DNA from 3 places in the Plantactinospora sp. CNZ321 genome. Region 1 is predicted to be linked to each of the others. Evidence: riboswitches for the same ligand, from Rfam matches in the RefSeq annotation. Region 1 holds a riboswitch; each other region holds the start of a gene.
What was found. A riboswitch is a leader RNA that binds a small molecule or an ion and turns the genes downstream of it on or off. The one in region 1 is predicted to bind S-adenosylmethionine.
Positions count from the first base shown of each region.

Region 2: linked by a shared signal. The riboswitch ahead of EV371_RS31505 (aminotransferase class V-fold PLP-dependent enzyme) and the one ahead of EV371_RS04990 (GNAT family N-acetyltransferase) in region 1 are both predicted to bind S-adenosylmethionine.
Region 3: linked by a shared signal. The riboswitch ahead of thrC (threonine synthase) and the one ahead of EV371_RS04990 (GNAT family N-acetyltransferase) in region 1 are both predicted to bind S-adenosylmethionine.

Region 1 covers NZ_SHKQ01000001.1:1,149,860-1,152,116, forward strand. Annotated here, with positions in the region: gene dusB (tRNA dihydrouridine synthase DusB) at 1-451, opposite strand, end outside; gene EV371_RS04990 (GNAT family N-acetyltransferase) at 490-1,095, opposite strand; SAM riboswitch class IV at 1,111-1,224, opposite strand; gene EV371_RS04995 (glycine--tRNA ligase) at 1,310-2,257, opposite strand, start outside.
Region 2 covers NZ_SHKQ01000001.1:7,236,654-7,238,910, reverse strand. Annotated here, with positions in the region: gene EV371_RS31510 (FUSC family protein) at 1-44, shown strand, start outside; gene EV371_RS31505 (aminotransferase class V-fold PLP-dependent enzyme) at 123-1,427, opposite strand; SAM riboswitch class IV at 1,474-1,595, opposite strand; gene EV371_RS31500 (PrsW family intramembrane metalloprotease) at 1,662-2,257, shown strand, end outside.
Region 3 covers NZ_SHKQ01000001.1:7,260,683-7,262,939, reverse strand. Annotated here, with positions in the region: gene EV371_RS31590 (ABC transporter permease) at 1-739, shown strand, start outside; SAM riboswitch class I at 830-946, shown strand; gene thrC (threonine synthase) at 960-2,255, shown strand.

The DNA.
Region 1 (2,257 bases):
CGATCCGGGCGAAGAGCCGGTGGCGCCACGGCAGCGCCGCCCCACCGCCCTTGCGGGTGACCTTCGGCACCGGGCAGCCGAAGTTCAGGTCGACGTGGTCGGCCAGGTCCTCCTCGACCACCATCCGGACCGCCGCCGCGGTCACCTCCGGGTCGATCCCGTACAGCTGGAGGCTGCGCGGCCGCTCGTCCCCGCCGAAGGCGATCATCCGGAGCGTCTTCGGATTCCGCTCGACCAGCGCCCGGGTGGTGACCATCTCGCAGACGTAGAGGCCGCCGCCCTGTTCCCGGCAGAGACGCCGGAAGGCGACATTCGTGATCCCGGCCATCGGCGCAAGTACCACCGGCGGCCACACCACGTGCCCGCCCAGGTGCAGCGGGCGGGATGCGCGGAAGGGCCCGTTCCTGTCGCCTTCACCGGGAGAACCGCCCCCTGCCAACAGCTCAGCCATGGCACACTCCCCCGCCGTCCCGGTACACAGCCCCCACGTTATCCACGGTCGTCCCCGGGGAGAGCCCTGACGAGGCGTCGGGCGTCCGGCCAGGCCATGCGGTACTTGCCAGGAGTCCCGATGAGGAAGGAGGGGTCGCCGCAGGGGGGAGCGACGATGCCCGTTTCGACCCGGATGCCGCCGCAGGCCAGATAGAACATCTGTGCGCGAGCGTTCTGCTCAAGCACCCACAGGTAGAGCGCTGGAGAGCCGGCATCGGCGAGGACCGCCCGGGCGGCGTAGGCCATCAGCGCGGTACCGATGCCAGCGCGATGCTCCGAATGGTCGACGTGGAGGTTGTCGATGAGGCTGCCCCAGCGCGGATCCGCGTCGAAGACCACATGGACGAAGCCCGCGAGACAACCGTCACGTTCGGCGATGATCGTGGTGGTGCCGGCGGGGGAAGCGAGTCGCGCCGACCACACCCTGCTGCGTTCACCGAGCAGATCGCCGTCGAGATACGTGTCGGCGTAGGCGCCCCGATAGTGCCGCCGCCAGCTGTCGGCATGCAGCGCGGCGATGCGACCGGCATCGCCGGCTCCGGCAGGGCTGAAGATTGCGGGGCCGGTCGGGGCGACGGACCGGGGCACGGCGGAACGGGACACTGCGACAAGCTCCTCGACTGGCGGCTTACCGGGCAAATTGCGTCGGCCAGGTCGTCACCCGGAGCACCCCGCCCGCGAGCGGAGGGTTGCCGGCCAGCAAGCCGGGGCTGTGCGCTGGCACTCATGACCTTCACCGCAGAAGTTAGCACCGGTGTTGCTCGTCGGCAGCCGCTGCCCGAACTCAGCCTGCGGTACGGGCTCGCCCGGTGGAGCCTCAGCAGCCGGGGAGGCGTTCCAGGAGGTAGCGCTCGACCTGGTCCAGGCCGACCCGTTCCTGGGTCATGCTGTCCCGGTCCCGGACGGTGACGGCGTTGTCGTCCAGGGTGTCGAAGTCGACCGTGACGCAGAACGGGGTGCCGATCTCGTCCTGCCGGCGGTAGCGGCGGCCGATCGCCTGCGAGTCGTCGAACTCGACCACCCAGCGGCGGCGGAGCGCTGCGGCCAGGTCCTTCGCCTTCGGCGAGAGGGAGGGGTTGCGGGAGAGCGGCAGCACGGCCACCTTCACCGGCGAGAGCCGGGGGTCGAAGCGGAGGACGGTGCGCTTGTCGACCCCGCCCTTGGTGTTCGGAGCCTCGTCCTCGTCGTACGCCTCCAGCAGGAAGGCGAGCACCGCGCGAGTCAGCCCGGCGGCCGGCTCGATCACGTACGGCACCCAGCGCTGCTGCTTCTCCTGGTCGAAGTAGGACAGATCGACACCGGAGTGCTTGCTGTGCGTGGAAAGGTCGAAGTCGGTGCGGTTCGCGATGCCCTCCAGCTCGGAGAACTCGGTGCCGCCGAACCGGAACCGGTACTCGATGTCGACGGTCCGCTTCGAATAGTGCGACAGCTTCTCCTGCGGGTGCTCGTAGAACCGCAGGTTCTCCTCGGAGATGCCAAGGTCGAGATACCAGTTCCAGCGCTCGCGCAGCCAGTACTCGTGCCATTCCTCGTCGGTGCCCGGCTCGACGAAGAACTCCATCTCCATCTGCTCGAACTCCCTGGTCCGGAAGATGAAGTTGCCCGGGGTGATCTCGTTGCGGAACGACTTGCCGACCTGGGCGATGCCGAACGGCGGCCTCTTGCGGGCCGAGGCGGCCACGTTGTTGTAGTTGACGAAGATGCCCTGCGCGGTCTCCGGCCGGAGGTAGTGCAGGCCCTCCTCGCTCTCCACCGGGCCGAGGTA
Region 2 (2,257 bases), 6.1 Mb from region 1:
GGCCCGCCGAGCGCACCTCCTCGGACCGCGGCCCGGCCCGGTAGCCCGGCGATCGGACCCCGGCCCGGCCCGGTAGCCCGGCGATCGGACCCCGGCCCGGCCCGGTAGCCGGGACGGCCGGGTCAGCGGGGGGTCGACAGGGCGGTCAGCAGGCGGTCGACGTGTGCGGCGGTGCTGCCCAACCCGATGCTCGCGCGCAGCGCGGTCGGCGGCAGGTCCCGCCGTCCGCTCCGGGTGGCAGCCTCGGCGAGCAGCCGTCGGGCCAGCGGATGCGCGCAGAACAGCCCGTCTCGCAGCCCGATCTGCCAGTGCTGGGCGAGATCGGCCGCGACCGCCGCCGAGTCCCGGCCGGCGACCACGAACGACACGATGCCGACCCGGGGTGCGCTCGGGTCGAAGGTGCGCAGTTCGACCACGTCCGGCAGGGCGGCGAGCCCGGACCGCAGCCGGCCGAGCAGGGACTGCTCCTGCGCGTACAGCGCCTCGCGGTCCGCCTCGGCCAGGGCGACACAGACCGCGGCCAGCGCCACCGCGCCGAGCAGGTTGGGGGTGCCGGCCTCGTGCCGGGCGGGCCCGTCGACCCAGCGCACGTCGTGGGTGGCCGCCCCGACCCCGAGGGTCGCCCCGCCGCCGGCCAGGTACGGCGGTGCGGCGTCCAGCCAGTCCGCCCGTCCGGCCAGTACGCCGATCCCGAACGGCGCGTACAGCTTGTGTCCGGAAACGGCCACGTAGTCGACCGTCAGGGCGGCGATGTCCAGTTCGGCGTGCGGGGCGAGCTGGGCGGCGTCCAGTGCGATCCGAGCGCCGTACCGGTGGGCGATCCGGGCCAGCTCGGCGACCGGCCAGCACTCGCCGGTGACGTTGCTCGCCCCGGTCACCGCGACCAGGATCGGTGCGCCGCCGCCGCTGCCCCGGCGCAGTTCCCGCAGTGCCGCGTCGACCGCCCGGACGGCCTCCCCGGCCGAGCCGGGCACCGGCAACCGGACCGCACCGGCGGGCCAGGACAGCAGGTTGGCGTGGTGCTCGGCCGCGAAGGTCACCACCCGGGTGCCCGGCGGCAGTGCCCGGGACAGCAGGTTGAGCGCGTCCGTCGTGTTGCGGGTGAAGACGACGTGGTCGTCGGGGCGTACCCGGAGGAAGTCACCGACGTCCTGCCGGGCCCGCTCGTACGCCAGCGTGCTGCGCCGGGAGAGCGCTCCGGCGCCCCGGTGCACGCTGCCGTACCAGGGCAGCAGCTCGGCCACCGCGTCGGCGGCGGCTCGCGCGCAGGGCGCGGTGGCGGCGTAGTCGAGGTTGACCTGGCCCGGCACCCCGAGTATGCCGAGCGGACCGCTGGCGGTGCCCCCGGAGCCGACCACCGGCCCCGGTGCGGTCGGCGTCGCTACGCCGGCAGAGCGGGCGGGTGCGGGGAAGAGACCGGTGCTCATCGCGCATACCTCCGAAGGTCAGGGACCCCGGAGCGGGCGGGAACGGGGTCCGCGCTTGCCCGGTGCGGAACCGCACCAGGCCCGGTCATCACCCGGGGCACCCCACCGCGAACCTCGACGAGGGTTGCCGGCCAGCAAGCCGGGGCTTGGACGCTGGCACTCGTGACCTGCCGGGAAGCATAACCAAGCCGGATGCGGTCCGGCCAGGCTGTCCGGAGGAACTACGCTGATCGCATGGCCGACACCCCGCCCGGTGCGGCGGCACCCCAGCCGCCGTCGCCGACCCCGCCGTGGCCGACCGCCCCGGCGTGGCAACTCTCGCAGCCGGCAGGCAGCGTGCCGGAGGCGATGGGCGGTGCGCCGCACGGCAACGCGCCGCAGTCCGCAGACGGCGGACCGCAGCCGGCAGGCAACGCGTCGCAGCCGGCGGCGCCCGAGCGGCGGAGCCGGGCCCGCCTGCTGATCGCGATCGGGGCGATCACGCTCATCGTCGTCTGCGCGGTGCTGATGGCGTGGGAGCTCGTGTCGCCGGCCGGGGTCACGCCGCCGCTGATCGGGTTGGTCGCGGCGGCGCTGCCGGTGCCGGTGCTGGTCGCCTGCTTCCTCTGGCTCGACCGGTACGACCCGGAGCCGGTCAAGTATCTCGCCTTCTGCCTCGGCTGGGGCGCGGCGGTCTCCACCTACGTGGCGCTGCGCACCAACACGTTCGCGGCAGACACACTGGAGCTGCCCCTCCCGCTGGTCGGGGTGCTGGTCGCGCCCTTCATCGAGGAGCTGACCAAGGCGCTCGGGCCGCTGCTGCTCCTGCTCTACCAGCGCCGCAAGTGGTC
Region 3 (2,257 bases), 6.1 Mb from region 1:
GCGGCGGGAGTGGCTGCTGCTCACCCGCAACCGCACCAACCTGCTGCTCGCGGTGGTGCCGACCGCCGTCTACATCGCGCTCTTCGCCACCTCGCTCACCGCGCTGGTCGGCGAGGTCAACTACCGGGGCCGGCCGGTCAGCTACCCGGACTTCGCGATCCCGGCGTTGATGTTCTCCTCGCTGTTGGCGGCCGCCACCACCTCGGGTACGGCGCTGTTCCAGGAGCGGATGAGCGGGATGGCGCTGGAACTGTGGTCGTACCCGCTGACCCGCCGGCAGTACGTCGCCGGCAAGCTGCTCGCCGGCTCCGCCCTGGTACTGGCCCAGACCGTCGCCGCGCTGGCGGTCTCGGCGGCTCTTTTCCGGGGCCGCTGGCCGACGGAGAGGTGGGTGGCGCTGCTCTGCGGGGCGCTGCTCGCCGCACTGGCCTTCAACGCGCTCTACCTGCTGCTCGCCACCCTGGTGCAGGACTTCCAGCGGTTCACCGTGCTGGTGAACGTGCTGGCCCCGGTGTTGCTTTTCGCCAGCCCGTCGTTCTATCCGATCGAGAACCTGGGGCCGGTGCAGCGGATCCTCGCCGCCGTCAACCCGGTCACCTACGGGGTCACCGCGCTGCGCGAGGCGCTGCTGCGCGGCTTCGCCGGCGCCTGGCCGTACTTCCTGCTGCTCGGGCTGGTCGGCGTGGTCGCGGTGGCCGGGGTGGGTCGGGCCCTGCTGCGGCAGTCCCGGGCGCTCTGAGCCGGCGCCCCGGACCGGGATCTTGCTCACACCGAAAACAGACCCGGGACAGCGGCCCCCCGGACCCGTAGACTGACGGCACAACTTCATACCTCATCCAGAGGGGCTGAGGGATACGGCCCGACGACGCCCCGGCAACCACTCCACGGCGGAGCAGGTGCCAAATCCGTCCCCGCCGCGCGGTGCGGCGCCAGGGAAAGATGAGAGGACGGCAGTCGCCATGACGTCGATCATCGACGCGACCCCCAGCCAGACCAGCCCGGTAACCCCCAACCCCGCCCGCGTGCTCGTCTGTCGCGGCTGCGGCACGGACTACCCGCTGGTGGCGCAGCACGCCTGTTACGAGTGTTTCGGCCCGCTGGAGGTCGGCTACGACGCCGCGACCCTGGCCCGGGTCACCCGGGCCGACATCGAGGCCGGCCCGAAGAACCTCTGGCGGTACGCCGCCCTGCTGCCGACCGGCCAGGACCCGAGCGCCCGGGTCACCCTCGATCCCGGGCTGACCCCGCTGGTTCCGGCGGCCGGCCTCGCCGCCGAGCTGGGCATCCGGGCACCGCTCTGGATCAAGGACGACAGCGCCAACCCCACCCACTCGTTCAAGGACCGGGTGGTGTCGGTGGCGCTGACCGCCGCCCGTGGTCTCGGCTTCACCCGGTTCGGTTGCGCCTCGACCGGCAACCTGGCGAACTCGGTCGCCGCGCACGCGGCCCGGGCCGGGGTGCCGTCGATCGTCTTCATTCCCGGCGATCTGGAGCAGGGCAAGGTGGTGACCACCGCCGTCTACGACGGTGACGTGGTCGCCATCGACGGCTCGTACGACGACGTCAACCGGCTCTGCGGGGAGCTGGTCGAGACCGACGAGTTCGCTGACACCGCGTTCGTCAACGTCAACGTCCGGCCGTACTACGCCGAGGGGTCCAAGACGCTGGGCTACGAGGTCGCCGAGCAGCTGGGGTGGCGGATTCCCGAGCAGGTGGTGATCCCGATGGCCAGCGGTGAACTGCTGACCAAGATCGACAAGGCGTTCAGCGAGCTGGTCGAGATCGGTCTGGTCGAGGCGCCGGCCAACGGGTGGAAGGTCTTCGGCGCCCAGTCGGCCGGCTGTAACCCGATCGCCGCCGCGCTGCACGCCGACACCGACGTGATCACCCCGGTCCGGCCGACCGGGATCGCCAAGTCGCTCAACATCGGCGACCCGGCCGCCGGGCTCTACGCCCTGGAGGCGGTCCGCCGCACCGGCGGCTGGATGGACTACGCCGACGACGACGAGATCCGCGCCGGCATCCGGCAGTTGGCCCGCACCACCGGAGTCTTCGCCGAGACGGCCGGCGGGGTGACGGTCGCCGTGCTCGGCAAGCTGGTGGCGAGCGGCCGGCTGGACCCGGACGCCGAGACGGTGGTCTACAACACCGGCGAGGGACTCAAGACCCTCGACGCGGTGGCGGCGCTGGTCGGTCCGACGTACCGGGTCAAGCCGTCGCTGCGGGCGGCCCGCGAGGCCGGGCTGCTCGGCTGAAT